DNA from 4 places in the Oceanobacillus alkalisoli genome. Region 1 is predicted to be linked to each of the others. Evidence: riboswitches for the same ligand, from Rfam matches in the RefSeq annotation. Region 1 holds a riboswitch; each other region holds the start of a gene.
The links. Region 1 has a riboswitch for thiamine pyrophosphate ahead of thiW (energy coupling factor transporter S component ThiW). Riboswitches for the same ligand answer to the same signal wherever they lie in the genome.
Positions count from the first base shown of each region.

Region 2: it holds a riboswitch for thiamine pyrophosphate, as region 1 does, so the genes downstream of both, L3V42_RS08705 (YkoF family thiamine/hydroxymethylpyrimidine-binding protein) here and thiW (energy coupling factor transporter S component ThiW) in region 1, are expected to answer to the same signal.
Region 3: it holds a riboswitch for thiamine pyrophosphate, as region 1 does, so the genes downstream of both, L3V42_RS17575 (thiamine phosphate synthase) here and thiW (energy coupling factor transporter S component ThiW) in region 1, are expected to answer to the same signal.
Region 4: it holds a riboswitch for thiamine pyrophosphate, as region 1 does, so the genes downstream of both, L3V42_RS11145 (thiaminase II/PqqC family protein) here and thiW (energy coupling factor transporter S component ThiW) in region 1, are expected to answer to the same signal.

Region 1 is NZ_JAKNRA010000019.1:19,357-27,273, forward strand. Features, by position in the region: gene L3V42_RS16540 (ABC transporter permease) at 1-121, shown strand, start outside; gene L3V42_RS16545 (ABC transporter permease) at 137-1,057, shown strand; gene L3V42_RS16550 (ABC transporter ATP-binding protein) at 1,087-2,109, shown strand; gene L3V42_RS16555 (ABC transporter ATP-binding protein) at 2,090-3,100, shown strand; gene thiE (thiamine phosphate synthase) at 3,178-3,801, opposite strand; gene thiD (bifunctional hydroxymethylpyrimidine kinase/phosphomethylpyrimidine kinase) at 3,804-4,628, opposite strand; gene thiW (energy coupling factor transporter S component ThiW) at 4,672-5,157, opposite strand; TPP riboswitch at 5,247-5,352, opposite strand; gene L3V42_RS16575 (Ger(x)C family spore germination protein) at 5,495-6,643, opposite strand; gene L3V42_RS16580 (GerAB/ArcD/ProY family transporter) at 6,644-7,753, opposite strand; gene L3V42_RS16585 (spore germination protein) at 7,763-7,917, opposite strand, start outside.
Region 2 is NZ_JAKNRA010000005.1:33,736-41,652, forward strand. Features, by position in the region: gene L3V42_RS08680 (ABC transporter ATP-binding protein) at 1-128, shown strand, start outside; gene L3V42_RS08685 (ABC transporter permease) at 115-1,071, shown strand; gene L3V42_RS08690 (CrcB family protein) at 1,114-1,479, opposite strand; gene crcB (fluoride efflux transporter CrcB) at 1,476-1,850, opposite strand; gene norA (multidrug efflux MFS transporter NorA) at 2,196-3,368, shown strand; TPP riboswitch at 3,430-3,531, shown strand; gene L3V42_RS08705 (YkoF family thiamine/hydroxymethylpyrimidine-binding protein) at 4,023-4,613, shown strand; gene L3V42_RS08710 (ECF transporter S component) at 4,631-5,236, shown strand; gene L3V42_RS18510 (ABC transporter ATP-binding protein) at 5,217-6,809, shown strand; gene L3V42_RS08720 (energy-coupling factor transporter transmembrane component T family protein) at 6,793-7,572, shown strand; gene L3V42_RS08725 (ABC transporter substrate-binding protein) at 7,813-7,917, shown strand, end outside.
Region 3 is NZ_JAKNRA010000027.1:130-8,046, forward strand. Features, by position in the region: partial or broken gene L3V42_RS17560 (hypothetical protein) at 1-240, shown strand, start outside; gene L3V42_RS17565 (hypothetical protein) at 401-928, opposite strand; gene L3V42_RS17570 (MerR family transcriptional regulator) at 1,086-1,826, shown strand; TPP riboswitch at 2,032-2,141, shown strand; gene L3V42_RS17575 (thiamine phosphate synthase) at 2,297-2,893, shown strand; gene thiO (glycine oxidase ThiO) at 2,887-4,002, shown strand; gene thiS (sulfur carrier protein ThiS) at 4,015-4,218, shown strand; gene L3V42_RS17590 (thiazole synthase) at 4,222-4,989, shown strand; gene L3V42_RS17595 (ThiF family adenylyltransferase) at 4,986-6,005, shown strand; gene L3V42_RS17600 (thiamine pyrophosphate-dependent dehydrogenase E1 component subunit alpha) at 6,036-7,007, shown strand; gene L3V42_RS17605 (alpha-ketoacid dehydrogenase subunit beta) at 7,026-7,917, shown strand, end outside.
Region 4 is NZ_JAKNRA010000008.1:45,189-53,105, forward strand. Features, by position in the region: gene L3V42_RS11125 (ABC transporter substrate-binding protein) at 6-1,025, opposite strand; gene L3V42_RS11130 (ABC transporter permease) at 1,027-1,767, opposite strand; gene L3V42_RS11135 (ABC transporter ATP-binding protein) at 1,771-2,547, opposite strand; gene L3V42_RS11140 (acetylornithine deacetylase) at 2,569-3,864, opposite strand; gene L3V42_RS11145 (thiaminase II/PqqC family protein) at 4,546-4,779, opposite strand; TPP riboswitch at 4,994-5,094, opposite strand; gene L3V42_RS11150 (response regulator) at 6,207-6,578, opposite strand; partial or broken gene sda (sporulation histidine kinase inhibitor Sda) at 6,595-6,759, opposite strand; gene L3V42_RS11155 (PilZ domain-containing protein) at 6,783-7,337, opposite strand; partial or broken gene L3V42_RS11160 (IS4 family transposase) at 7,438-7,917, shown strand, end outside.

The DNA.
Region 1 (7,917 bases):
CTTTATTTGGGATGCGGGACATATCGCATTTTTCCCAGGGCTTTTTATTATGCTTATTGTTCTAGCGTTTAACGTATTTGGAGACGGATTACGAGACGCTTTAGATCCGAAAATGAAGTAAGGGAGGTAAGTAATCATGGTAAAATTTATCGTACGTCGATTATTACAACTGATACCAGTTTTACTAGGGGTAACGATTATCGTGTTTTCCCTTATGCATTTGACACCAGGTAACCCGGCGCAAATCATTGCGGGGGAAAGTGCAACACCTGAAACAGTTGCACAAATAGAAAAAAGACTTGGATTGGATGAACCAATACCAGTACAGTTCTTTCATTTCGTGAAAGATGCAGCAACATTCGACTTTGGTAACTCATGGAGAACGAGTTTGCCAGTGAGTACGGAACTTTGGCCGAAGTTTTGGGTCACCTTAGAGTTGGCGATCTATAGTATGATATTCAGTATTGTATTCGGGATGGCAGCTGGTATTATATCTGCCGTCAGACAATATTCTTGGGCGGATGTCAGCGTGATGCTTATCGCGCTTTTCGGTTTGTCAATGCCGAACTTCTGGCTTGGTTTAATGTTAATGCAATGGTTCTCCATTAATCTGGGATGGTTCCCGCCTACCGGTTGGGGTTCCGCTTCGCAGATTTTATTACCGGTCATCACACTAGGTACATCGGGAGCAGCTGTAATTGCGAGAATGACACGTTCCAGTATGCTCGATGTCATTTCCCAGGATTATATCCGTACCGCAAGAGCGAAAGGGTTGAAAGAACGAGTTATTACTTACCGCCACGCTCTTAAAAACGCACTTATTCCAGTTGTAACGGTTATTGGACTACAGTTCGGTGGTTTGCTGGCAGGTGCGGTTCTTACGGAATCGGTGTTCTCTATTAATGGGATGGGTAAATTGATTGTCGACCGAATTCTTGCACGCGATTTTCCGGTCGTCCAGGCAGGAATACTAGTTATTGCGGTAGTCTTCGTGTTTATTAATCTGCTTGTCGATATTTCGTATAAGTTCCTAAATAAACGAATCGATATGGATTAGACTACTGATTTAAGAAAGAGGTGGAAAACATGAAAGAAGAAATCATATTAGAAGTGAGCGATTTAAGAACCTCCTTCTTTGATGAAGACTTTGAAATAAAAGCAGTTGATGGTGTTTCCTTCGAATTGCCTAAGGGTAAGACCTTAGGGATTGTTGGAGAATCCGGTTCAGGTAAGAGTATCACTGCTCTTTCCATTCTCCGTCTGATTGCCAAAAATGGTAAAGTTGTCGGAGGAGAAATCCTCTTCAATGGAAAAGATCTCACGAAGCTAAGTGAAAGAGAAATCCGTGATATCAGAGGAAATGATATTTCAATGATATTCCAAGAGCCAATGACTTCTTTGAATCCTGTATATACGATTGGAAAACAAATATATGAAGCATTGAAAGTACACCAAGGCATGGATAAGAAAGAAGGAGACAAGCGGGTTGTTGAACTTCTGGAATTAGTTGGAATCCCGTCCCCAAAACAACGGATGAAGCAATATCCGCATGAATTATCTGGGGGAATGCGTCAGCGGGTAATGATTGCGATGGCACTTGCTTGTAATCCGAAGCTTCTGATTGCTGACGAACCAACAACAGCACTCGACGTTACCATTCAGGCGCAAATTCTTGACCTGATCAATGATCTGCAGGAAGAGCTTGGCATGTCCGTAATTATGATTACCCATGACTTAGGTGTAGTTGCAGAAACATGTGACTATGTAGCGGTAATGTATGGTGGACAGGTTGTTGAATATCAGGAAGTGAAAGAATTATTTAAAAATCCAAAACATCCTTATACAGTTGGTTTGTTGAATTCGATGCCGCGGCATGATGTGGATGTTGATGAGCTTGAACCAATTAAAGGAAATGTCCCAAGCGTTCGGAATATGCCAAAGGGCTGCCGTTTTGCGCCTAGATGCCCGTTTGCTACGGAGCTATGTGTAACAGAACTTCCTGAGCTTGATCGGAAAGAAGACGGCTCTGAAGTACGTTGCTGGATTTACAGTGACCGCTGGGACGGAGATCCGGAGGTGAGTGTAAGAAATGAAGAAAGAACTACTTAAGGTAAATAATTTAAAACAGTATTTCCCTGTAAAAGGTGGTTTCCTTGGAAGAACGGTAAACCATGTAAAAGCAGTTGATGATATAACCTTCGAAATTTATGAAGGGGAGACATTAAGTGTCGTTGGAGAATCCGGTTGTGGAAAGTCTACAACTGGAAGGGCGATTTTACGTTTGGAAGAACCAACAGATGGTGAAATCCATTTTGAAGGAGAAGATCTTCTAGCATTAAATAAGCGTGAAATGAGAGAAAAACGTAAGGACCTGCAAGTTATTTTCCAAGATCCATACGCATCTCTAAACCCAAGACAAACAGTTGGTCAAATTTTAATGGAAGCTATGCAGATCCAGAAAGTTGTTCCAAGAAGTGAACAACGAAAACGCGCCATCGAATTAATCGAAACGGTCGGACTTAATAAGGAACAGATTGACCGTTACCCCCACGAATTCTCTGGCGGCCAGCGGCAGCGAGTTGGAATTGCCCGAGCATTATCCGTCGATCCGAAGCTAATTATTGCGGATGAAGCGGTATCTGCTCTAGACGTATCAATCCAAGCGCAAGTCCTGAACTTATTGCGAAGATTGCAGCGAGAATTCAATCTAACTTATCTGTTCATCGCTCACGACCTAGGAGTGGTTCGTCATATATCAGACCGAATTATCGTGATGTATTTAGGGAAAATTGTGGAAATTGCGGATAAGAAATCTTTATTTGAAAATCCGCAGCACCCATATACAAAAGCATTATTATCGGCAATTCCGATTCCAGATCCAGAGAAAAAGAAAGAACGTATCGTATTAAAAGGCGACGTGCCTTCACCAATCGATCCGCCACAAGGTTGCCGGTTCCATACGAGATGTCCATTTGCTACGGAAATTTGCCGTACGAAAGTTCCGGAGCTTAGAAATCTCGATCATATGAAAGAAGGTCACCGCGCAGCTTGTCACCATATTGAGAAGATACATTCAGGTGAAATGGCAGTGCAAAGTTAGATGAAAAATCAGGGATTCCATTATTATTAGGATCCCTGATTTTTTATCTCATTTTTAGAAAATGAGTGAGAAGAACATTATAATTTATTCACAGCTTCTTTAATATTTTCCGCTTTCGTTACAGCGGATATAAAAGAAACGCCATCAGCTCCAGCTTCTAATACTCTCTTCGCATTTGTTGTGTCAATCCCACCGATTCCTACTACCGGAAACTTAGGGAATTTTTTACGTAAGAAGCGAATCCAATCCAAGTCGACAGTGGACTTCGCATCCACTTTCGTTGTAGTAGGGAACACCGGGCCAGCACCTATATAATTAACATATTCTAGCGGACTATTATTTAATTCATTCTGATTGGAAACGGATAGTCCGATGATTTTCTCAGGAAACATCTCACGTAATTCTTTCACCGATTGATCATCTTGCCCTACATGTATCCCGTCTGCATCTAATTTATCCACTAGTGCGACATCATCATTAACAATAAAGGGGATTTGATTCACTCTACAAACTGTCCGCAATTCTTCTCCTAACTTCAATTTGCTATCTCCTGAAAGGGAGCCTGGTCCCTTTTCCCGAAATTGAAAAATCGTGATTCCAGCTTGCACCGCTTGCTCTAGAACAGTAACAGGATTTCCTTCAACATTTTGACTTCCCATAATGAAATATTTTCTTAATCGTGATGGATTAAATGATGACATCGTTATTTCACCTCGTTTGTCGTTAAATTACTTGTTTCGATTCGTGGTGCCCAATGATTGGTTGGGCCGCTTCCAGCTCCGAGGTCCAAGGAATATTTAATTGCTAGTGTTACATATTCTTTCGCCTGGTTGACAGCATCATAAAGAGGAAGGCCTTGGCTTAAATAAGCAGTTATTGCTGCTGCATAAGTACAGCCTGTTCCATGCGTGTTTTTTGTATTTATTCTTGGAGCTGAAAAGCGATGAATCTTAGAACCATCATAAAGGAAATCAACCGCATCGCCTTCGCGGTGACCACCTTTAACTAGCGCTGCTTTCGCCCCGAAATTTCGCACTAGCATTTCCGCTGCTTGTTTCATGTCATCATCTGTTTCAATTTTTTCACCTGTTAGATATTCCGTTTCCGGGATATTCGGAGTTACAATCGTTGTAAGCGGAAGCAGATTTTTCCGCAAATAATTACGGGAATTACGCTCAATCAATGTGTCACCGCTTGTAGCAACCATGACCGGATCCATAACATATGGTGCATCCAAATGTTTAATCTTCTTATAAATCAATTCCATCATATCCTGGTTGGCAATCATCCCAGTTTTAAAGGCATGAACGGGCATATCGGAGAGGATGGAGTCCAATTGCTGTTCAATCATATCAAAGGAGACATGAGAAACCGCTTGAACACCTGTCGTATTTTGCGACACGATGGAAGTGATGACCGACATCCCGTAAGTTTTCAATTCCTGGAATGTTTTCAAATCGGCGTGAATTCCAGCACCGCCGCTCGGATCCGTACCCGCTATAGTTAGAGCACATGCAACATTTTTCATTGATTATTCTCCTTTTTCATTTTGTTTTCAAGCAACATAATGCTTAATTTTTGATTATTCCTTTGTTATGAACCTTAGATACAACGAGCAGTCCTAGAATTGCTCCGGATATACTGCTCACAAGGAATGGGGGAATGAAAGCAAATGCACCGGCGGACGAACTCATAAACACATAAGCAAATGGTACTGCAAACAACGCACCGATAACACCGCTGCCAATTCCTTCGCCTAATGCTGCGAGTGGTTTCTTCTTCGTTTTCTTATACAGGAACCCTGCCAGAAAAGCGCCGACCATTGCACCAGGGAAGGCTAATAAAGTTCCAAGCCCGAGCATATTGCGTAATAGACTAATCATGAAGGCAATCACGACTGCTGGACCGGGTCCCAGCGTGACAGCGGCCATGACATTAATGGCATGCTGGACCGGATAAGCACGGGCAATACCAGCAGGAAACCAGATTAATTGTGCGCTGATTGTTCCAATTGTAACAAAAACGGCCATCGTTGTGATGAGACGTGTTTTATTCATACTTTGACCTCCAATCTTGAAGGGGAGAATCAACCAATTAAAAAAGCCAGGTCATGATGAGACCTGGCTTCACAAGAAAATAGTTATGAGAATAAATCTCACTACTTCCCTACGCTGGCACTAACCAGATCAGGTCGATAAGAGTCGGAAAAACACTTTCCTCTCAGCCCAGTTAGGGCACCCCTAGTAGTTTCATAATAATTCGTTCGAATCTAGCATAGCAAAAGTTTTCATAAATGTCACATGTTTTGAAAATGGTTAGCTCGGTTTCAGTGCGTACACTGTAATCAAAAATAGACGGACAGCTAACCCATTAGGGTTTTGCCTGTCCGTTTTATTAATCAATCGCTCCAAAGTTTATAATTGTCACATCAATATCAAATTCCATACTGGCATCTTGGTATTTTTCCATCCATTCCTTGTCCGTTGTTTTACTTCCTTTTCTTGAAGCAATATACCTTCTGCCAAGACCTAATACATCGGAGTTCACCTCTTGAAGCTTTGCGAATAGTTTTTCGTACTCCCTTACAAAATATTTCTCTATATCACGTTCGAATCTCCGAGAAGTATCTTCTGATTTAATATTCATCGGGATCGAGGTTTCTAATAATTCCAGTTTCATCGTAATATCTGCCTTAAACGTTAAGGAACTAGCGTCGACAATTTTTATTTTTCCTTTACCTGTATTAAGCATTAAAGAAAGAAATATCGTATCTTCCATTTCTGTCGCTTCTCCTTGATAAGCAATCTCGTCCAAATAATTTTCAAGAGGTACACCTACATCAAGTGGAGCTCCACCCATACGTTGTCTCAAAAGATTAGCCATAAATGATTCTTTTATGGATATGCTACCAACATACCGGTCTTCTCGAAATACAGCTGCACTAGTCAGTGTGGGTTTACCGTTTACTACATCTATTACTGGAAGAATCGGATCAATACCAACTTGTTGCACTAATCGTGTGAAAAACTCCAAGGTATTCCGCGGCAATGTACCCTTTTTCACTTCTTTTTTCATTAAGTCTTCCAAATACTCCGTCCGATTTAATTTTACACTTTCTTGCTCTACTTCGAGAAGTTCCTTTGCAGTTTGATTCGTTACGGCTAGCTGCATGATGTCAGAAACAGTTGCATCACGAACTAGTGTGTTCAGGAAGGGAAGAATACCTGATTCAGCTGCCTCTTTTCCGTAAAATTCTATACTGATTTTTCCAGGAACTAATGGGTACGGTGATTGTTTTTCAGCTTCAATGCGAGCCTCTTTAATCGTATGCCCCCTCCCAATCAACAGACTTGTCATATCCGGGGCATGCGGATCAAAAATATAGGGAATGATTGTCGTTTCAATCATTCGTTTTTCCCCTTCATCTATCAGGTCCACTCCACGTGTATTGATGATTGCCGACTCCTCGATTTGCCTCGTTTCCAGACAAGCCTGCAGAAGTACGATAAGTATAAAAAACGGTAATAATTTTACTGCTCGCATTTATTTTCCCTCCTTATTTTTCCTTATTTTTTTCTTCAAAATAACGAGTGGCAATAGAAGGAAGGGATAAATATAGACAATTCCATAAGATACCATGCTAACGTTATCAATCAAATGTTGGATTTTAAAATGCTCGTTAAAAAAAGGTATCAATATTAAAATGATACTAGCACTTGCATAAACACTAATTTTCGACGGAAGATTATAAATGCGCTTTGCTATATAGGTGATGCACCACATCAGAATAATAACTCTTGGCATCGCAACCATCATCCATTCCGCAATCGCAACATAATCCAATCGTTCAATGATGGGGGAAGTTTGAATTTTAAATATATTCAATACAGGCCAAATTCTTCTTTCCAATTGAACTGGACTTAAGAATCCGATTGCTATATTTGTTGCAAGAAGGACGACGCAAGTAAAATAGGATAGCCCTAAGAAAACAGGCTTCCCAATCTTTTCCTTATTGGCTACAAAGGGATAGATAAAAAACAAGATTTCAAATCCTGTAAATGTATAAGATGTAGCAGCTGTTCCTCGTAATATATCTGTTACCCCTCGGTCCATCACAGGCAGGAAATTGAGAAAGTCCATTTGTTGTACGGGTTCAATTAATAAAAGAAATAGCCAAGTCGAGAATATAAAAAAGAGAAAGGTAACACCGATCACTGCTTTTAAGCCACCAAATACCGTATATACAGCAATGATAAGGAGCATACCTCCCAGCACGAGGACATTACTATCCGGTAAAACAAATACCTTGATAATTTGGATATAGGTTACAAGTGTTGATAAAATATAAAATATAAAATAAACGATGTACACCGTTCCGAGCACTTTCGAAATAAAACTGCCAAATAGATCGGTCTGGACACCGAGAATATCCGTGTTTTCATATTGCCTTAAAATATATAACATGACAAAAAGGAGCAAGGCAATATATAGATAGGCAAGGAGAATCGAAATCCATGAATCATGTCCAGCTTTCAAATAAAGAATTCTTGGAATTCCAATCAATCCAACTCCAAGCTGCATGGAGGCGATAATAAAAAACATATAGAAAGAACGGAATTGTTCCCCTTTTGGTATCTGAAGATTAACTTTCATTTATAATCCCTACTCATCAATATCTCTTCTTTCCGTAGCTTCCTCTTTATTAAATAATTGTTTATCTTTTAGTCGATACGATAAAAATCGGTCATTTTGCATTTGCTCTGGCAGACGGAAAAAGGCCTTGTTAAAATCTGCAAGCCGGAGTGGATAAAGTGGTG
Region 2 (7,917 bases), on a different contig from region 1:
AGGAGAATATTCCACCGCTTATTTCAGACTTGGTGAAAGAAAATATCCTCATTTATGAAGTACAAGTCACGAAATCAACCCTCGAAGATAAATTCTTTGATCTGATTGGAGAGAATGTCATTGACTAATTTTCTAAAACTCGTACAAAATGAAGTGATAAAAATATACCGTTTGAAATCGACATGGGCCATGTATGTCATCCTGGCATTAATCATTATCGGTGTCGCCCTGTTAGCGAAAACCTACGGAGACTATATGACCTACGAAGAAGATACGTGGAGAGAGACTCTAGAAGCAGAAAATGCCGAATACATGGAGAACACGGCTGAATTTCCGGACATGGAGTCTTTTAATTCAACGTTCATCGAAACGAATAATTATTATTTAGAAAACGATATCATGCCAGAAAGCTACGGTGCTTGGCAATTTGTAATGGAAAATGCAATGCTGCTTTCCCTCGTCAGCCTCTTTACCATTATCGTTGCTGCCGGTATTCTTGCTAATGAATTCCGCTGGGGAACGATCAAGCTACTGCTTATCCGGCCAATCTCACGGACAAAAATCCTAATTTCCAAATATAGTGCCGTACTAGTCTTTTCTTTTATAACGTTCTTGTTCGTGCTCCTCTTCTCATGGCTTATCGGAGGGATTTTCATCGGCTTTGATGGAATCAATCCTCATATCGTTCTTGAAAAAGGCGATGGCTTGGAATATGTTCCGGTCATCGGGGAGATTTTGACCGATTACGGCTTCAGTCTTGTGAACTTGCTCATGATGGCAACATTCGCCTTTATGATCTCTTCCATTTTCAGAAATAGCGCCCTTGCAATTGGGCTTGCCATATTTCTTATGCTTGCCGGAAATCAGATTGTCTTCTTCTTTGTGGAAAGGGACTGGGCGAAATACATTCTATTTGCAAATACAGACTTATCCCAGTACTTTAACGGGAACACACCGATGATGGAAGGAATGACACTCGGCTTTTCCATTAGCGTCTTAGTTGTCTATTATATGATTTTTGCAGTGATCTCCTGGTTTTTCTTTGCGAAGCGGGATGTTGCAGGTCACTAACCCATTTATTCAGGTTCCGCCCTTGTTACGGAACCTGAATTTTTATAAAAATAACGCCCCGCAAATAGTCCCTAGAAATGCCAATGCTATACCAAAAACATACGTTAGAACCGTGTAAAATAAAAACTCTCTTCTATTTCCCTTTCTCCATAACGATCCCATCTCGAGTTTCAACGTGGAGAATGTCGTAAAGGCACCAAGAAATCCTGTTCCCAATAAGAGAAGTAATAATGCATCCACCCCTGCCCCCATAAGCAATCCAAGTAAGAATGCACCTGCCAGATTGGCGAGAAGCGTGCCCATCGGTATGGCCTTACCAGAATTGTTCATCTTCCTCGAAATCGTATAACGCGCAATCGCGCCTAAAAACCCGCCAACACCAACGATGAATAGATACATCCAGTTCATTTCTTACTCACTCCTTTACCGACTCGAAAACCAATTTCACTCATACCTAGCCCGCCAATCAGACTCACGAAAATATAGACACATCCGAGCAACACCGACTGATTTTGAAACAACTCAACCGTTTCTACACTGACAGCGGAGAATGTAGTGAACGAGCCTACAAAACCGGTTGTTATTACCATTTTCATTTTTTCTTCTAGGCGGACTTTTTTAAACAGCCCGTAAGTCAGCCACGCAAGCAGAAAGCTGCCTAGCAAATTAACCAATAACGTCGCATAGGGAAAAACATGATCTGTCATAAATAGAATTCCTGCGCTATACCGGAGCATTGCACCGAATGCTCCCGCAAGGCCAATATAAATATAATGCATTCGTCCAACATCCTTTTTTATATAAGTTAATGCTCAAGTTTTACCTGTACATAAGAGAATAAAACGAGATTTGACCACAATCAATTGAATGAATTTCATAATTACCAAAGTCGGCTTTCTCATCACCATATGTAGTTGGGAACGAACTAACTCAACTACATATGATGATGGTGAAGCATTAAATACGTATTATGAAATTCATTAAATTACTAGCTTTCATAAATTATTCCAGACTGTGAAAATTAAGCTATAATAAATTGTTCAAAAACGCTTGCAACTCTCAGCAAATCGGAGTAAAATTTCTATGTTTAATACAGAATATCATACCACCTAGGAGACAAAGCTATGGAAAAGAAAGATTGGACATTGACGCTTCTGCTTTCAAATATATTCTTTGTATTTTTAGGAATCGGGCTCGTTATACCGGTTCTGCCAACCATCATGAATGAACTCAGCATCAGCGGCACCGTGGTTGGTTATCTAACAGCTGCCTTCGCTTTAGCTCAATTGATTTTCTCGCCTTTTGCAGGAAAAGCAGTTGATAAATATGGCCGTAAGCGTATGATTATTATCGGTCTTTTTATTTTCAGTTTTTCCGAGTTTTTATTTGGCCTTGGTAAAACAATTGAGGTATTGTTCGCCTCGCGGATTCTCGGAGGAATAAGTGCTGCTTTCATCATGCCTGCGGTTACCGCATTTATCGCGGATATTACGACGCCGAAAACCCGGCCGAAAGCACTCGGCTATATGTCGGCGATGATCAGTACCGGATTTATTATCGGACCGGGAATTGGTGGCTTCTTAGCAGAAATTGGTACGCGTGTACCGTTCTTCTCTGCTGCGGCCTGTGGTTTAATTGTTGCTTTCATTTCGATTTTATCCTTACATGAGCCGAAATCAAAAACAGATGATATGGCTGATATGACTGAGGAACTCGGTAAAAGTGGCTTAAAGAAAGTGTTTATGCCGATGTTCTTTATCGCTTTTATCGTTATTTTAATTTCAACATTCGGTCTTGCTGCTTTTGATTCTTTCTTCAGTCTTTATACGGATCATAAGCATGGTTTCGCTCCTTCTGACATTGCGATTGCCATTACAGGCGGGGCGATTATCGGAGCGATTTTCCAGGTTGTCTTGTTCGATTGGTTAACAAGATGGATGGGGGAAATCAATATCATCCGCTGGTCGCTCGTGATTTCTGCTGTATTGGTCTATGCCATGACACTTGCCAACTCTTATTGGCAAGTGATGGCCGTCACCTTTACGGTCTTTATCGGATTTGACCTCATCCGGCCAGCCGTTACGAACTATTTATCAAAAATCGCCGGGAATGAGCAAGGGTTTGTTGGCGGGATGAACTCTTTCTTCACCTCCTTAGCTAATGTGTTTGGTCCGTTGATTGGCGGGATTTTATATGATGTAGATATCAATTATCCGTTTATTTTCAGCTCGGCTGTTATTGTCGTCTGTCTCCTTTTCACTATTTTTTGGAAGAAACCAGAGATTAAAATTAATTAAATACTTTACAAAATACCGAAACATGTATACAATCTTGAATTAGAATAACTGCATAATGAAACATAAGCACTAGGGGAGCTGCGTCATGTGGCTGAGAGGATCAATCCGACCCTTACTACCCGATCTAGATAATACTAGCGTGGGGAAGTGCAGTTTACAGATATTACATTGATAAAATTAATGTGTAAACTGCATTCCCCTTAGGAATGCAGTTTTTTTATTGCATAGGAAACTATAAAATAAAAATGCTGTGGATAACTAAAGTTGCTAGCACTATCCACGTCCGCTCTGCGTCCAGCGACTAGCAGATCTTTTGGTGGGACGAGCAATGCGCAGTCCTAAACTTCACACTCTTCCAATCGATAAAGAAGACTTAGCCGTTTGGTCTTTGTGAGGCTTAGTCGCCCTTATACCCTTGTGGTGAAAGTCAACATCAACTCAAAGAGGAAAGGAAGGCCGACTAAGGACGGACCAAGGCCCAACTCACGTCTACCCCCTAAAGGGGCATGTTTCCTTTATCTCATTTCAGAGTGTTCCAGTTTGTACGTCGCTACGACGCACAGGATGTGCTAGTGCAGGTGTTGCGAAGACGATCGCGTTTTTAACATGCAAGGGCGCTTGCGCCTTTGTTATTATCATAAGGAGGAGATTTGAATGGATAACAGTTGTGGAACAAGTCGAATTGCAGGGTGCCAATTTAGTTTGCATCCCATGAGCAGTAATTTTGTGGATATTATTCTATCAACATTAGACGAGGTAGATACCTCTAAGGTTTGGAAAGAAACAGATGATGTAAGCACGTGTATCCGCGGGAAAATGGTTCATGTTTTCGATGTAGCGAAAGCAATCTTCCTGCATGCTGCGAAAACAGGTGAGCATGTTGCGATGAATGGAACGTTCTCTATAGGCTGTCCTGGTGATACGGAAGCTGACGCATACATGGATGAAACAGACACACCGCTGAACGAAGAAAAGGCAAAATCGATCATCCAAATCGCTGGTTGTAAATTTTCCCTTTATCCATTGGGGCATGAGGATTACATGGATAAAATCTATGAGCAGATCAATTTATCAAAGCATCGTAATGTCACCGTTACTTCTGCACATTATGCAACAAGGTTAGACGGAGATGTTCATGATATCTTCCATGCTTTACATGAATCCTTTGAACTCGTTCAAGAAAAAGTTTCGCATGTCACCATGACCTTCAGCCTTTCCGCCAACAGTCCTACTACTATAAAATAAACCTAGGGAGAAGTGAAATGACAAAGCATTGGAAATTAAAAGAGATTGTTCTCATGTCCGTATTAGGTGTCGTCTTCGGGATCATTTACTTGGCATTCTTTCTTGTTGGTCAAGGGATTCGTAATATGCTTGCTCCATTTGGTCTCGCACCGTTTGGATATGAGGTTATTTTTGGCATTTGGTTTATTGTTTCCATCCTTGCAGCTTACATCATCCGGAAACCGGGTGTTGCCTTTACAGCTGAGCTTATCGCGGGTGTTACCGAAGTATTATTAGGAACTGCCGCAGGACCCGGACTTATTTTAGCAGCTGCAATTCAGGGCCTCGGAGCAGAGTTTGCTTTTGCAATAACAAAATGGAAGGATTACCGTTTACGCATTTTAATTCTTTCCGGTGTCTTTGCAGCCATTTTTAGTTTTACTTGGAATTTATTCTCCTCCGGAAACATTGCATTAGCTCCGGAATTACTTATCGCAATGTTAACAGTTCGCATCATCAGCGGCGCCCTTCTTGCGGGTGTTCTAGGTAAATGGCTGAGTGACCAACTCGCAAAAACTGGAGTACTTCGGGGTTACGCCTTAGGAAAGGAGTTACAGAAGAAACGTGAAAAAGGAGCAGCTTAATCGATTACTTCAGGTAGAAGGTTTTTCATTTGACTATGAAAGTTTAGATAAACCATTACTCAATCAGCTAAACTTTTCCTTAATGGATAAGGAGACGACTCTCCTTATCGGTTCAAGCGGTTCCGGGAAAAGCAGTCTATCTTTATGTTTAAATGGATTGTATCCGGAGGCGGTTGAAGGTGTTTCTTCCGGCAACATCTATTACCGAGGGACAAATATACAAGACTACCAAAAAGGAGAGCTCAGTCAGTTGATTGGCATTGTCTTTCAAGACCCGGAAAGTCAATTTTGCATGATTACCGTAGAGGACGAGCTTGCTTTTACATTAGAAAACAGAAAAATTGCCCCTTCCGAAATGCCTGAGCGCATTTCGGAAGCGTTATCTGTCGTTGGAATGGACGGTTTTCAAAAACGAAAGATCCATGAGTTATCGGGGGGACAAAAGCAGAAAATTGCTTTAGCAGCTGTTCTTTTACTAGAACCAGAGCTATTGATTTTAGATGAACCTACGGCAAATTTAGATCCGGTTTCCCGAATAGAATTCATCCAATTAATTAAGCACATCCAAGCAAAACAAAAATTAGCTGTGTTTATCATTGAACACCAACTCGAGGATTGGCTCGATGTTGTCGACCGTCTTCTTGTTTTAGGAAAACAGGGTAAAATCATTGCGGATGGCAGTGTAACATCCATCTTTTCAGATCATCATTCTTTATTAAAAAAGGAAGGCGTATTTTTACCAAGGCAGTATTCTAACGCTGAAGATTCCTATCCAACTTACGCTGAATCCCCTCCTCGAATCAAGCAAGATGTTCTGATAACGATTAAACAGATGGGCTTTCACCGCAAAAAACACACTATTTTACAAGATATAAATTTAGAAATACACCGCGGGGAATTCATCGCAATTGTTGGAGAAAACGGCGCTGGCAAATCTACCTTACTGCAATTAATGGCTAGGTTGTTAACTCCTCAAAAAGGAACAATAATTTTTCACGATAAATTGATGGATCAGTGGGAGGAAAAAGAGTTGCGAAAGAGAATAGGATATGTTTTTCAAAATCCAGAGCACCAATTCATTACGGACACTGTATATGATGAATTAACATTTGGAATGAAATTGAATGGATGGACAACAGCTGAATCAGATACTGCTGCAACGGCACTTTTAAAGCAGTTCCATTTAGAAAAACATAAATACAGTAATCCCTTTTCCTTAAGCGGCGGACAAAAACGCCGCTTAAGTGTTGCAACGATGCTGGACGAAACACCTGATATTTTGTTTTTTGATGAGCCGACATTTGGCCAGGATGCTAAAACTACAGATGAATTGATGTATATGATTGAAGCCCTGAGAAAAAATGGAACGGCCATCGTCTTCGTCACCCATGATATGGACATTGTGGACACAGTTGACCGCGCTATCGTCTTGTATCAGCAGCATATTCATTATAATGGCGAGCCGGAAAGTCTTTGGAAGCAAGCTGATTTGCTGGAAAAAACTCGATTACGTTTGCCTTACCGGATTCGAGTACTTCATAAAGAAGGTGTAAGCCTTGATCTCGTCCATTAATCCAACAATCAAAGCATTTGCCATCTTCATTCCAGGCATTTTGCTCAGTTTTACATTCGATATGTTTACACCGCTTGTTTATTTTTTATTTATTCTTATTGTGACATTTACAATGAGCGACATCCCCTTCCTAAAATGGCTTAAGATTTTCAGTCCATTTCTGCTTGTTGCGCTTAGTTTCGCCTGGATGACCATTCTATATACGAATCAAACCTTTTCCTATGGTGAAGTTTTATTTACCCTTTTCGGAATCGAGATTACAAGGGGTAGTATGATAACAGGAATCAGTCTCGCCTTACGTTCTCTTTGTTTCGTGTGCTTGTCGATTCTCTTTGCTTTAACGACGAACTCGACTAAATTCATGCTGAGCTTGATGCAGCAATGCAAGGTTCCACCGAAAATAACATATGGTATTCTAGCCGGATATCGCTTTTTACCGATGTTCCGTGAAGAACTACAAATCTTAAGACAAGCTCATCGTATCCGCGGATTTAGCAGAACGAAAGGGCTAAAAGGAAGATGGAATCAATTCCGCAGATATTCTATTCCATTATTAGCAAACGGAATTCGGAAAGCAGAACGGGTTGCTATTGCAATGGAATCAAAAGGTTTTACAGGGGATACCGACCGCACGCACTATCATGAAATGGACGTCTCAGTTAGAGACTGGCTCTTTTTTACACTTATCGTCGGTGTATTTTTTATTACCGTCGCTTTCTCTTATTCTCTAGGGTACTTAAATATATTTGGAAAGCAGTTTTAAAAAGGATCTATATAGTGAGACTTCAATCCGTGGGGTCATCCCCTACTTATTGTTAGTTAAACGGATCCGGGAATTAGCGTCCGTTATCCCCCCGCCTAAACTATCTCGAAATGACCTGAAGCTTTCAGCTGGGAATTTTACGGAATGTTAGACCGGGATGAATACTCTCTACCCAACTATTCCTACTTGACTAATTGGATTTATTATATTAAGTTATTGATGTCAAGTTAAATAAACATAATGGGGGAAATTTCAGTGAAAAGAATCAATTGGGGATTATTCATATTATTAATTGGATTACTTATCCTTACTGCTTGCAATTCGAATGACGATGCTGCAAGCACA
Region 3 (7,917 bases), on a different contig from region 1:
TTTGTCTTAGAGAGTGGTCCTATTGGACAGATTTTGTGGTTATGCGGCTCATTTGTCTTAGAGAGTGGTCCTATTGGACAGATTTTGTGGTTATGCGGCTTATTTGTCTTAGAGAGCGGCCCTATTGGACAGATTTTGTGGTTATGCGGCTCATTTGTCTTAGAGAGTGTCCCTATTGGACAGATCGTGTGGTTCTCCGGCATGTTTGTCTTAGAGAATAGTCCTATTGGACAGATATAGCACTTGTCCTCTTAATCAGTCTAATAGAACACTTCAATCGAATAGAACGGGCAGTTTCCCCAAAGCTCGTTGTTTATTACGTTCTCTTTCACTAATCCTTGTCACCGAACTGATGTAAAAGCGGGATATCCAAGAATTACTCTTGAATATCCCGCTCGTATTAAAAACATTGGAAAGATTGGATTTGATTAAGGTCGATTCCGAAATATACCCAGCGGTTCCCCCGCCAGCGGAAACCAGCAATTGAATTCCTTCCGACAAAGGTCGGATAGAACCAGAATTGATCTCTTCTCAACCAAATATAAGTGAAGCGGAATAAACAGCCGCGAATGCCACCTGGATCAACGGCAAAGGTTTGCACCTGACTTTGCTGTGGGGTGAAATTCGGCGGTGGAGCGGAAGGTGGTCCTGCCTGTTGTTGCCCTTGTCCAGGGAATCCGCCCGGTCCTCCAGGCCCACCCGGGAACCCACCAGGTCCTCCAGGCGGCCAGCCGCCTCCCGATCCAGGACCCCATTGGCCCCCAGGAAACCCTGGTGGTCCAAACGGTGGAGGAGCTTGCTGTCCGCCGCCGAAGAATGGTAAATTCCCCGGGAAATTGAATAGTCTCTCTTCATCATACTCTTCGTACTCATGTCCATGCTCATTCTCATATGGGTATTGATACGGATCATACGGATTATGATTCATTCGTTCAGCCTCCTAAACATACTCTTCCATTCACTATATGGTGAAAACGTCTAGAAGGGGATTGAATTTCCGAAGAATGGGCGGGCAGAATAAAAAATAAATGTTGACCCTCACGTTACGTGATACCTTATAGTAAAAAATGAAAGGAGGGAGTTAGATGAAAGTGAAAGAAGTGGCTGATCTCGTCTGTATTAGTGTGCGCACACTCCATCATTATGATGAGATTGGTCTACTCACACCTGACGAGGTGACGGAAGCCGGTTACCGGATTTATTCGGAGGAAAATCTCGAGAACCTCCAGCAAATTTTATTTTTCCGAGAACTTGGCTTCCCGCTGAAAAGGATTAAGGAAATAATCCATGACCCGTCCTTTAATAAAACAGAGGCCCTTGAACTTCATAAAAGCATGCTTATGAAGAAGCAGGAGCAGCTGAATCAATTAATCGATACGATTGATAAGACGTTGTTAAATATGAAAGGAGAAAGACAAATGTCAGATAAAGAAAAATTCGCAGGCTTTGACTTCAGCAGTAACCCGTATGAAGCAGAAGCAAGAGAGCGCTGGGGTAACAAAGCCGTAGACGATGCCAATACAAAATTGAATGAAAAATCACAGAAAGAAATGCGGCAATTTCAGGAAGCGTTTAATGAAACCTTTCGTAGCTTGGCTGAAGTGCGGCATGAAGACCCTACTGCAGCAATTTCCCAGGAACGCATCCATGAATGGTATGTACTCTTGAACTCGTTCGGCAATTATTCAAAAAAAGCATTTAAAGGACTTGGCGAGATGTACATTGCGGATGAACGCTTTACGAAAAATATCGACCAGTTCGGAGAAGGATTGGCAGTGTTTATGCGGGATGCGATGGCTGTGTATGCTGAAGGGTTGAAGAAATAAGGACAAAAAAGAGCGAACCGGATCCCGAACCAGAAGTTAGTTTTCTACTCTAACTTTTGGGGGGTCACCACCTCCGTCGCTCCTTTTTTAAGAAATGAGTAGTTGTGTCTTATGAATAAGTTCTCTCCAAAGCGAAAAGGTTTATATCCCTTTACAATTTTCCACATTTATGCTAAGTTAGCGTTAACAATTAAATATATTCTATTCGTTTCACTAGGGGAACCCTTCATAAGGGCTGAGAGAGAAGTAGGACTTCGATACCCTCATAACCTGAACAGGCTTGTACCTGCGTAGGAAATGTGGCAAGGACAATTTGTATTTGAATTGTACTTTTATTAGAGATACATATCTAAAACAAAACCACTTTCCATGCAGGAGAGTGGTTATTTTTTTGTGATTAAATAATCCAATATTCTCCAAAAAAAGAATAGAGGCAATAAGCCCAATATTGAGACATTGGAGGGGAGTAAATGAAGCTAATTGCTGTAACGGATGATAGGTATTCCATAAAGGAACTTGCTGAAATGATTATTGCTATAAAAGACGAGGTTGATTATGTGCAAATTCGTGAAAAGTCCAAGACTGCGCGCTCGATTATGACCTTGCTCGATAGCCTGGAGTCAGGAGGTATGGACAAGGCGAAGATTTCCATCAACGATCGGTTAGACATTGCATTATTAAAAGGCATCACGAATCTGCATCTGCCTGAACATGGTCTTCCGGTAAAAATGGTGAAAAAGTTGTATCCGCACTTACGAGTGGGTTGCAGTGTGCACTCGGTTGCAAAAGCAAAAGAAATGGAAAGAGAAGGAGCGGATTATGTGATATATGGACACTGTTTTGAGACAGATAGCAAAAAGGGAATCCCGCCGAATGGACTTGAAAATCTAATCCGGATAAAGAAGGAGTTGGAAATCCCTGTTTATGGAATCGGTGGAATTACCCTTGAGAAGACAGCGGTTATGAAGGAAACGAGGGCAGACGGTATTGCCGTGATGTCAAGTATTTTCCAAGCAGCTCATCCGCGTTTCGTATTAAAGGAATTTCGTGAGGCGATTTCATGTTAAAGAAAACGTATGAAACAGTTGTTATCGGCGGCGGGATTATTGGTTGTTCAATTGCTTATTATTTAGCAAAAGAGAAGATGGATATTGCGGTAATGGAAGCTGGAAAAATCGGCGCAAAAACAACCAGTGCTGCGGCAGGCATGCTGGGAGCGCACTCGGAAAGTAACGATGATTTCTCCGTGTTTTATCCTTTCGCAAAAGCGAGTCAAGCTGCCTATATCGAATTAAAGGAGGCGTTATATGAGCAAAGCGGAATTGATATTGGTTACCGGGAAGGCGGGATATTGAAGCTTGTTTATTCACAAGCAGAGAAGCAAAACTTCAACTACTTACTCAAACAGCACACAGTGGAATGGCTTGATGAGCATCGGGTCAAAGAACTGGAACCAAGCATTAGCTCAAATGTTTTGGGGGCAACATATATTCCGGATGATGTGAATGTCCTTCCAGATCAGACGTGCCATGCCTTTATTAAAAGTGCTCAAGCAAATGGTGCATCTTTTTTTGAAAATAATCAGGTGTTTGAAATTGTGGATAAGGGCGGGAACTATCTGGTGAAAACGGCACAAGGAGAAGTAGAAGCCAAATATGTAGTTCTTGCCACAGGAGTGTATGGGAATAATTTATTCCATCAACTAGGTTTGGCGGAGAGAGTATCGCCAGTAAAAGGTGAAAGCCTTATCGTTTCCCATGAACAGCAGTTACTGAAGCATACATTATTTCATAATGGCAGCTACATTGTGCCAAGAAATAATGGGAAATTTATTATCGGTGCAACGATGATGGAAAATGACTGGAGTCATACGGTTAGTCTGAAAGGGGCAGATTTTTTAATTAAAAAAGCAAAGAAGATGCTCTCGTCTGCAGGGAAATTCACGATTGAAGGGGTGACGGCAGGTTTAAGACCAACAACATTTGACAGGCGCCCTTTTATTGGAGTTCATCCAGAGCAGGAAGGAATTTTCATAGCTACCGGCCATTATCGAAATGGGATTTTACTTGCACCGGCAACTGGACAGATGATCCGTGACTTTATTTTGGGAAAAGAAGTGGAGAGTAAACTGACCGAGGCATTTCGCCTAGATCGCCGTCAGCATATCATTGTTTAGGGGGTGAGAGAGATGACATTACAAATTAATGGGAAACAGGTGGAATTACCGGATAATGTAAATTCCGTAAAGAAGCTGTTATTGCATTACAAGTTGGAATCCCGGATTGCTGTTGTCGAGCTAAATAAGGAAATTGTGAAAAAGGAAGAATATGAAAAACGAAAACTTGTAAATGGGGATACGTTAGAAATTGTACATTTTATAGGAGGTGGATGATTTATGTTGAAAATTGCAGATCGCACATTTCGATCACGACTTTTATTGGGAACAGGGAAGTATCCGTCCTTTGAAATACAAAAAGAAGCTGTTTCGGTATCGGAGGCAGAAATTTTAACATTTGCTGTCCGGAGAATGAATATTTTTGAAGAAGGACAGCCAAATTTCCTCGAACAGTTAGATTTAGAAAAGTATACCTTGCTGCCAAATACAGCAGGGGCGAATACGGCAGAAGAAGCTGTACGGATTGCAAAACTCGCAAAAGCTTCCGGTTTATGTGACATGGTTAAAGTGGAGATAATTGGAGATGCGCGGAGCCTTCTGCCGGATCCGGTTGAAACGTTAAAGGCGTCAGAGATTCTTCTTGAAGAAGGCTTTATCGTTTTGCCATATACATCTGATGATGTGGTATTAGCAAGACGTTTGGAAGAGCTTGGGGTACACGCGGTTATGCCTGGGGCAAGCCCGATTGGTTCGGGCAGGGGAATTATTAATCCGCTAAACTTGCAATTCATCATTGAACAATCCAAGGTTCCTGTAATTGTTGACGCGGGGATCGGATCGCCTAAAGACGTTGCCCATGCAATGGAAATTGGTGCAGACGGTGTGCTGTTAAATACTGCCGTGTCAGGTGCAAAGAACCCCGTTAAAATGGCTGAAGCTGTAAAATATGCGCTGCAAGCTGGCAGATTAGGATACGAAGCGGGAAGAATTGAAGAAAAGGACTATGCGGTGGCAAGCAGTCCAACAACAGGAATGATTGGTTCATGAAGACCCGTTATTCACGGCAGGAGTTATTCCTTGGAGAAACAGCACAAAGAAAAATTAGAAATGGCAGGATCCTGATTATCGGGGCAGGGGCACTTGGTTCAAGCAGTGCGGAAATGTTAGCCCGCGCCGGTGTCGGTAAAATTACGATTGTTGACCGCGATTATGTAGAATGGAGCAATTTGCAAAGACAGCATCTTTTTGCAGAGGAACATGCGGAGCAAAGAATCCCTAAAGCAGCCGCGGCAAAACAACGCTTAGAACAAATCAACAGCCATATTACGATTCATAGTCTGATTTGTGATATCCACGGTTTAAACATTGGAGAAATTGTAAAAGGGCATGACCTCATCATAGATGCATCGGATAACTTTGAAATCAGATTGATTGCAAATGATGCGGCAGTCAAGCAAGGTATTCCTTTTGTCATGGGTGCGTGTGTTGCAAGCTACGGGACTACCTTTACAGTACTTCCTGGAGAGACACCGTGTCTACATTGCCTGTTCAATCATCTGCCGATTGACGGGATGACTTGTGAAACCGTTGGCGTAATCAGCCCCATTGTCCAAATCATTACAGCATTACAAGTAACGCAAGTGTTAAAAATACTGACTGGAGCACCAATAGAGCCAATTCTGAAGTCGGTAGATGTCTGGAAGGATGAACGGGCAGATATTGATGTATCGCGTTTAAAAAATGCAGATTGTCCAACTTGTGGATCTGGCCCGACTTATCCTTACTTGCAATATGAAAACCAGACGAAATCCGAAGTGCTTTGCGGCAGGGAAGCGGTGCAAATACGGCCGGCAGCAACCAGGGAGTTTATATTGCAAACTTTTTTAGATAAATTGAAAGGTCTTGTGGGCAATCCAATCATAAATCCATTCCTGTTGTCCTGTGAATTTGCGGGCCATCGCATCGTGTTTTTCAAAGATGGACGAGCGATTGTGCACGGTACCAATGATTTGAGAATTGCGAGAACAGTTTATAATCGATTTTTACAGTACTATACAGATTAATCACTTTAAAAAAGGAAGGAAAAAACCGCAATGGAGATACTTCCAAATTTAACAAATCCTGAATTGCTCAATCTTTATAAAAAAATGTGGCTGATCCGGCATTTTGATGAAAAGATTGATGAGTTTTTTCGAAAAGGAATCATGCACGGTACAACGCATTTATCAATTGGTCAAGAAGCGACTGCGGTGGGTGCATGTGCCGTATTAACGGATGAAGATAAAATCACCAGTACCCACCGTGGGCATGGGCATGCGATTGCAAAAGGCGCTCGAGTGGATAAGATGATGGCTGAAATGTTTGGGAAGTCGACTGGTTACAGCAAGGGAAAAGGCGGATCGATGCATTTTTCGGATTTAGAAAAAGGGAATCTTGGATCTAACGGAATCGTTGGTGGGGGAATTCCGATCGCGGTCGGAGCTGCCCTTACAGCGAAGATGAAAAAGCAAAAGGATGTGACGATCAGTTTTTTTGGAGACGGAGCAACGAACGAAGGAAGTTTTCATGAAGCGGTTAATTTGGCGTCAATCTGGAAATTGCCAGTTATTTTTTTCTGTGAGAATAATCAATACGGTATGTCCAGTCCGATTGATGAAATGATAAATATTGAACATATTGCGGAACGGGCAGCATCTTATGGCATTCCTGGTGTTATTGTGGACGGAAATAATCTCGTTGAAGTGATGAACGCGACTTATGAAGCGGCCGAACATGTCCGAATGGGGAAAGGTCCTATTCTAATTGAGGCAAAAACATATCGCTGGAGAGGACATTCCAAAAGTGACAAAAGAAAATATCGTTCACGGGAAGAAGAAAGGTTCTGGCAAACACGTGATCCAATTAAACAGTATGAGGGATACTTAATAAATAAAGGGATTTTGACAAGAGAAACTGCGAAAAAAATCAAGTTGGAAGTAAGACAGATAATGGAAGCTGCCGTTGAATTTGCCAAGAGGAGCCCAAAACCATCTATTGAGGAGCTGTACACAGATGTTTATGCATAGGAGGTAAGTGGTTTGTGGATGATAACCTATTCAGAAGCAATCAGGGAAGCAATATCTTTGGAAATGCAAAGAAATGAGGATGTTTTTTTAATAGGGGAAGATATCGGTGTATATGGAGGTGGCTTTGGTGTAACGGAGGGATTGCTTGCAGAATTTGGTGCGGATCGTGTCCGTGATACGCCAATTAGTGAGTCAGCAATCATGGGAGCTGCAGTTGGCTCGGCATTGACTGGCATGCGCCCGATCCTTGAACTACAGTTTTCCGATTTTATTACGATTGCAATGGATCAACTCGTGAACCAGGCTGCGAAATTACGCTATATGCATGGTGGAGAAGGACGGGTGCCGCTCGTGCTAAGGGCTGCAAGCGGATCGGGAACGGGTGCGGCTGCTCAGCATTCCCAAAGTTTGGAGGCATGGGTAGCACATATTCCCGGGTTAAAAGTAGTCCAGCCTTCTACAGCATTTGACGCCAAAGGCTTACTGAAAGCAGCGATTGATGATGATAATCCTGTAATCTTTTATGAGCATAAGCTGTTGTATAAAACAGAAGGAGAAGTGCCTAAAGAGCAATATTCAATACCTTTAGGAAAAGCGGATATTAAGCGCGAAGGTACGGATATAACGATTGTGGCAACTTCTGTGATGGTGCAGCGAGCGTTGATAGCAGCGGCTAAGTTAGAAAGAGAGGCGATCAATGTAGAAGTGTTGGATCCAAGAACGCTTGTACCACTGGATGAAGAAACAATTATTGCATCCGTCAAGAAAACAGGGCACTTACTCGTTGTCCATGAAGCAGTGAAGCGTGGTGGATTTGGTGGAGAAATCGCCAGTATCGTTGCTGAAAGCAGAGCATTTCATTCCCTTAGAGCTCCCATTAAACGACTGGGAGGCGAAGCGGTGCCGATTC
Region 4 (7,917 bases), on a different contig from region 1:
AATAGTTAAGGTTCAATATTAACGATTAACTCATCCATATCGGGGACTTCATCAATTAATTCATTTTTCTTCAACCACTCGGCTGTCTCTTCCCATGAGCTTATATCTTGTGTTCCAAATCCTGATTCACTTTTCATTTTTGGTAATAAAATGTTCATGCTTTCCATCTCTACTTCTTTATCAAGAGCAAAGTTAGCTTGGTCTTGATGATCAAGAATAATTTGTAGTGCATCTTCCGGATTTTCAACCATGAAGTCGAAGCCTTTTCGAGCAGCTTTCCAAAAAGCTTCTATATCTGCTTGCTCATTTTCCCATGTATCTTCACTTGTCACTGCAACTATTTCATAATAACTTGGTACCCCGTAATCAACTGGGTTAAAATAATCAATTTCGTACCCTTCGCTTCGTAAAACAGGAACTTCGTGATTGACATACATTCCGCTCACCGCATCGACCTGTTCAGAAATCAAGGAAGAGCCTAATTCAAATTCAACATTAATCATGTCAACTTTGTCATAATTTCCACCATCATAATTCACAATCGTTTTTACTAGTGCTTCGTTTATCGGTATTCCAGGATAGCCAACCTGCTTACCCTCTAGCTCTTTTGGTGAAGCCATTGGATTATCTGAACGATAAACAACATGATTTAATGGTTCTCTTACGATTGCAGCGACAGATTTTACAGGAATATCTTCGTTAGCTTTTGCCATAATTACATCTGGCTGGTAATATAATCCCATCGTAATATTTCCTGAAGCTGCGAGTGTAAGAGGATCGGTAGGATTTGCAGGAAATTGAAATTCCACATCTAATCCTTCCTCAGCAAAATAGCCTTTTTCATCAGCTACGTATAAATAACTGTGAACTGCATTTGGATACCAATCGAGCATGATGCTTACCTTTTTCATTTCATCGCTAGCAACAGAACTTTCTTCTTTTGTTTCACTTTTATCTTCACCACATGCACTTAATATTAAGAGAAGCAAAGCAATAGTGAATAAAAAAATAAAGTTTTTTTTCATTTTATATTCGTCTCCAATTCAATATGTATTTTTCTAATAAAACAACGGCAATAAATAAAAGAATACCTATAAGCGAAAGTAAAACAATCGGAGCAAATACTCCCGCCCCATCGAATTGCGTCATCATTCGACGGCTAAAATACCCTAATCCCGCTTGTGCACCGAGCCATTCACCAATTGCAGCACCAATAACACTCATAGGTACAGCCACTTTTAATCCTGAAAAAAAGGATGGTAAAGCAGAGGGCACTTCTAACTTGAAAAAAAGTTGTCTTTTAGAAGCACCCATGGATTGAAATAATTCCTTCAGATCCCTATTTGTAGACCGTAATCCATCAAATGTGCTTACAGTAATCGGGAAAAAAGTAATAATAATCGTTACAACAATTTTACTCCAAATAGAATATCCAAACCAAAGTACAAAAATTGGTGCCAGGGCGATAATAGGGATTGTCTGCGAGGTAATCAGCAATGGGTATAACGTTTGTTCTAATGTTTTTGACATACTCATGCCAATTGATAACAGAATACCCAGCGTTAAGGAAATAGCTAGGCCGATCGCAATAACGGAAAATGTAATAGGAAGATGATGTAAGAACAATTCTTCACGTAATTCCCATAGTTTCATCCCAATTTCAGTTGGAGCAGGAAGAATAAAAGATGTGTTAATCCGCCTTGCACCTATTTCCCATATAAGTAATAGGATAAAAGTCAATATAGTTGAATACATATAATTTTTCATGTGTTAAACCCTCATTCGGAAACGTTCTATTAAACTATTTTTTAGTTCAATTACCTTTTTTTGATCCAAATGGTGTTGCCGCCTCGGACGTTTGAGTGGAACTTTAACTTCCTCTAATGTTGTAACAGGGGTATCTGTAATAACAAAAATTCTATCAGATAAAAACAAAGCTTCGGAAATATCATGTGTAATAAATAAAATAGTCGATAATTGTTTCTCCCATTGTTCTAGTAGCCATTCCTGCATAAATAATTTTGTCATCGCATCAAGTGCAGAAAAAGGTTCATCTAGCAATAACACGTTCGAACCTGATAAAGTGGCACGTAAAAAGGAAACCCGTTGACGCATTCCACCAGATAGTTCATTTGGATATTTATTTTCATATCCTTTTAATCCAAATTCCCCCAACAGCCTATCTACTTTACTATCAGTATCCTTTTGCTTTTGTATTTCCAAAGGAAGGAATGCATTTTGTCTAACCGTTCTCCAAGGCATTAATAAATCTTGTTGTGGCATATACCCAACTTTACCTAAGCGTTTCTCCATCTCTTCACCATTGACATAAATAGAGCCGCTTTTTTGTTGTTCCAATCCAACTATGAGTCGGAAAATAGTTGTTTTTCCCGAGCCACTTGCACCAACAATACTGACAAATTCTCCTTTTGGAATAGAAAAACTCACATCTTTTAAAATTCGCATTTGTCCGGCAGCATTTTCGTAATCAAAATAGACATTTTTAAATTGAAGTGCTTGTTCGTCATTGTCTAGTATACTTTTCATGGATATTCATCCTTTTTATGCTTAAGTAATAAGATCATTTATTATTTTTTCTTGATTGGACCATTGATAAATAAAGTGAATCATCGTTTTTGTAAAGGAAACTAATTGATCGATAGATAACTGTTCGTTTACAGCATGTGCATGAAGAAAATCACCTGGTCCATAAATTGCGGCCGGAATGCCTGCTTCAGAGAACCAGCCTCCGTCTGTAACAGATGGTGAAACATCGATGGTCACAGGTTCAGCATGAATCTTATTGTGAGATTTTGATAATATTTTTATCGCCTGATGATTTGGATCTACTTCAAGAGAAGGAAAAATCTCCCCCTTATCTTGAATCATTGATGTTCCACCCCATTCAAATATTGGTGGATTCTCACGTAACCATATGTCCGCTTCAGCGACTCTTAAGAGATGGTCTTCTATTTCTTGGGTAACTTGTTCATAGGTTTCATCCGGATAGTAATGAACAGTAAGCCATAACCGGCACTCATCAGCAATAAATGCTGCATGACGACCACCTTCGATGACCGCTGGATTAATCGTATTTGTCCCAGGTGGATAGCCCTCATATTGCTTCGTTATTGCCCAATGACGTTCAAGCTCTTGAAGACCTTCTATTAATTTCGACATTTTTTCAATTGCGCTTGCACCAAATAAGCCTCCACCTGCATGGATCATATTTCTGCGGGTTGCATCATGAAAGGTCTTTTCACTTTTAACGGTAATCCAACCAGTAATGACACCACCTTGACCTTGGATGTGCAAATCACTTGTGTCCACAACGAGAGCAAAGTCGGCGTGATAACCCCGTTCACAGCATTGTAATGTACCTGCTTCTCCAACTTCTTCTCCAATTACGGATTGAAAGATAACATCACCTGCAAAGGTCATATCTCCTTCGTTTAATAACTTTAGTGCAAATAACGCTCCGGCAAGTCCACCTTTCATATCAGCAGCTCCACGACCAATGATGTTGCCATTTTGAATCATCGGTTGGAATGGATCTGATTTCCACGCTTCATCTTCTCTTACTTCTGCTACATCGATATGCCCATTTACAATGAGACTTTGATGGGTATCTGATTTCGTTCCCTTTTGCACGCCAACGACATTAGGGTCATTGGGATAAACATCCCACATATCGATAGAGAAACCAATCTGCTCTAAAAATTGAGCCACATATGTTTGTGCTTCTCTCGTATTTCGAGCAGGTGGAGCGGGTGTTTTAAATGAGATGAGAGTAGCTAGTAAATCTACTAACTCATCTTGACGTTCATCTACTTGAGCTATTATTTTGTTTAGATTACTCATCATGTATAACCTTCTTTCATAAGAGAGAACTTGATATTCACACATATAATACTTGAAAAAACGAGTAGGGAGAACGATATAAAAGCTTCCTGTTTTAAGGAGGCAATCAACAAGTCTCCTCACACGTGCAGCTTGGGGGAATCATGTTCGGTTTGTTTTCCAGTAGGAATTGTGTAAACTTTATCTACAGTAAATAGATGGTGTCAGTTTGGATAACTGTTTAAAGCATAAAGTGAGCTCAGCTGACTAAAAAGAGCTACTGCCAGCATCAGGAAGCAGCTCATGAGCCAATACACACATGTCGATAATTGTAGATGAATTATAATGACGATGCATTTGCGTTGTCACCGCTTCCTTACGCTAGTATGAACTAGATCAAGTTTAAGAATTAAGGAGAAGTCCTTTCTCAGTTTTATAGAAACTATGAGTAAAGAGTTACGCCAAAATACCCCTAGTGGTGAAATGTATGGAATTTTTCTTTTAACAAATAATTGTACCATCTATTTCAATTGATTCATCTATTCATCTATTTAATCACGGACAAAGATATCTTTAATTCTTTTCAACTCATGTTCAGGTTTATCTTTTGCAATGTCATTTATCAAGTCGATACAGTCATCAGCATTTTCAGGGAAATTTCCAAAAGACTGCGATAGCGCTTTCCATGCGCCGAGCTGTGTTTGACTAAGTCATATAACTTGTATAGACAGTCATAGTAGCTGAAGGTTCTGTTGCATCTAACTCTTCAGTCGAAATATTGAATTCCTCTGCATACTTACGATACAGATCCATTTCAAAATCCATTGTGACGTTAAGTAGATTAGTAAAAGTAGTCATTGTTTTTAAATCATTCGCTTTCGTACTACCAATCGCGAACACACGAGAGTATTCAATTAAGTATACGTAATCTTGTTCCATAATAATGAATGAATAAACTTCTCTTTATCGAGAGTACCTTCCCCAATCCCCTTCACAAATGGATGCTCTAAATAATTACCCAAACAGGTTCTACAGTTTTGAATAGGCGATCTGTAATCGTCATAATATCTTATCTCCTTCTTTCTATTTTGAATAATAAATCAAAAAAACCATTCCACTAATAGAGGGAATGGTAGAATAAAAGATACTGTTATACGTATCGCCACCACTTCCCTACGCTAGTATGACCTAGTTCAGGTTCAAAGGGTCAAGACATGTCTTTCTCAGCAAACTTTTGCTCCCCTAGTGATTCATCTATGCAATTAGCCTTATTATAATCATACATGTTTACCCTTGTCAAATATCGCTGGATTTGGGTTTGTATCAAGCTTTTCTCGGTAGATCTTTTAGGCATTATTTATGCAACGCCTGCGATAGTTCCACTACACGGACAAAAGTTAAGTCAATGATGGCGGACTAATAAATTCGCACCACATTAGGCATGTATAATGGTCTTTTTGATAGTGGCTCTCTTGTCCCCATTCACTGGCTCTATTATCCGCAAACGGTGGCTCAAAACTCCGCACTGCTGGCTCATTCTGTCCGCAATACTCACCTATTGTCTTTATTAAAAATGACGTACACTATGATATTCACCCTGCCAAGGTGATGAAACAATTAACTTACTGTCATCTCTAGTTACCGATAGAGTCTGCATATCCCAATAAATAAAGGGTCTGCAGACATTTTTAAGTTTAAGGTTATCTGTAATACTCATTAATGATTTCATGTTTCATGCCAAATTTATGCCACAAAAAAGCAATCACCCTCAGCTTATCCTGGCTAGTTGAGTGATTACTTTATCCTGACAAATCCCCGCCGCACTTGATGCGGGCAACTGTCTATATTCTAATATATAAACCTTTCTTATTCAATCGGAGACTTCAATAGCATCAAATGTGTGATCCATTTAGTTTAAATTCATGATACGGAAGCCTCATTATTATATAAGTTCTCCTGAGAAGTCATAAAAATATGCTGTATATTACCAACAACTATCAAGTTCTAACACAGCGTCTGTAATAGAATGATATTTCAAATCTATTAGGCGAGGTATCTTTTCTTGATAAAGCTCTTCGAAATCAGTGACCGGGATCGATATAAGTCTATAAACACTGATCTCACAAGGTTTTTTGTATGAAATGTGTAAAATTTGTGTAAAATAATTTTAAAAAGATACTTTAATGAATTTCATAATACGTATTTAATGCTTCACCATCACCATATGTAGTTGAGTTGGTTCGTTCCCAACTACATATGGTGATGGAAATGCCGACTTTGGTAATTATGAAATTCATTCACTTATGTCCGCAATGTTAATGAAGTTTTTATCTGCTTTATATAGTATACTTGAATAATAAATATAGTTAAGCAACTACCTTATCCAATACATTTAAAATTTCTTTAAGGTTGGACTTAACAAGAAAAGCCTTTGCTCCATTTTTTAAACACTCGTCTACATAAAAGTGGTGACCTAGAGATGAGCACATAATAACCTTAATTCCTGGATATAATCTTACTAAATGTTTTAGCGCTTGTATTCCGTCCATCTCATCCATAGTTACATCCATTATAACTATATCTGGTTTATATGAGTGAAATTTTAGTATTGCCTCTCGACCGTTTGAAGCTTCAGCTATGACATTATATTTTTTCGTATCGTTCAGTATATTTGCAATATACTTTCTCATAAAGGATGAATCATCAACTAAAAGTATGCTGTATATAGTAATCACCACTTTTTATTTACTAATTTTATTTTACTAGTTTTTTAGAAAAGAGTATTATTTTATTTAACGTTTTTCGCTTTTTAATATTAAAATCAATCCCTCTTCTCAACATTTCTTCTTTTAAGATTATTTTAAACTGCACGTCCACTTTGAGTTCAATGGCTTTTTTATACGGCTCAATTATTGTCTTATTAGATAAATAAGGATTTCATATTAAACTTCCTTTTGCTCAAGCATTTTTCTTCTTTTCTCAAGTTCTTTGTTTCTAATCAATTTGTTTAGGTCATTTTGCGCCCTAGTTTCTGCTTCAATGAATTTAACGCCATAAATAAGTTTATTACTATTAATGTGCTCCTCTTTTCGCATCAATAATCCTCTTATTTCAAATTCGTGATTATCAAATTCGAATTCCATTTTAATCTCAACAGCATCTTTAACAGGCAGATTATATATTGATTCTAAGTGTAATCCAGTAAAGCTAATGTCACTTATTATTCCTTCTCCCATACGGTTTTTAACTAAATCAATATCTTTGTCACCAATTTTTAGTATGTAAAATTTACATACTTCATTGCCTATTGGAAGACGTAGAAAATTTCTTCTCTCTTTATCTTTTAATTTTTCTTCTAAAGATACTATTTGTTCATTCAGTTCTTTAATATCCATTTCTTTTTGCTTTGAATATTTCCTATAAATTAATAACATTATTAAAAAAATTGAAAAAAATGATAATAATATTAAAAACATTATCAAGAATATACTATTCAATTTAAATCACCTGCTATATCATTAATTTGCTTAATTTATCTGGCTTTCCCATTAAAAACCCCTGTACATAATCAATATCTAATGAGTTTGCTGTAAATCAATGATATCTCGTGCACTTTCTGCAGGAATAGATACGTCTTATGTGTTAATGGATAGCTGGTTTACCCAGCAGCCACTAATTCAATCTATTGTGGAACAAGGTATGGATGTGATTCGCATGGTGAAAGCTACCAATCAACGTTATTTGATTGGTGAAAAACGTGTTAGTTTAAAAGAGCTTTATCTTCTAGCGACACCAACTTCAGGAAACAAAAGTATCTTGCGTTCCATTCATACAACGATGGCAAACGGAGTACCAGTAAAAGTTGTATTCGTTCGAAATCGTAATAAAAGAAGTGAATGGTTAGCTATCTTAAGTACAGACTGTACCTTAACAGAAACAGAAATTATTCGAATTTATGGAATGTGCTGGGACATTGAAGGCTTTTTCAAGGCGACAAAATCCCTATTGAAATTACAAAAGGAATTTCAAGGTAGATCCTATGATTTACTAATTAGCCACACGACTATTGTCTTTTCA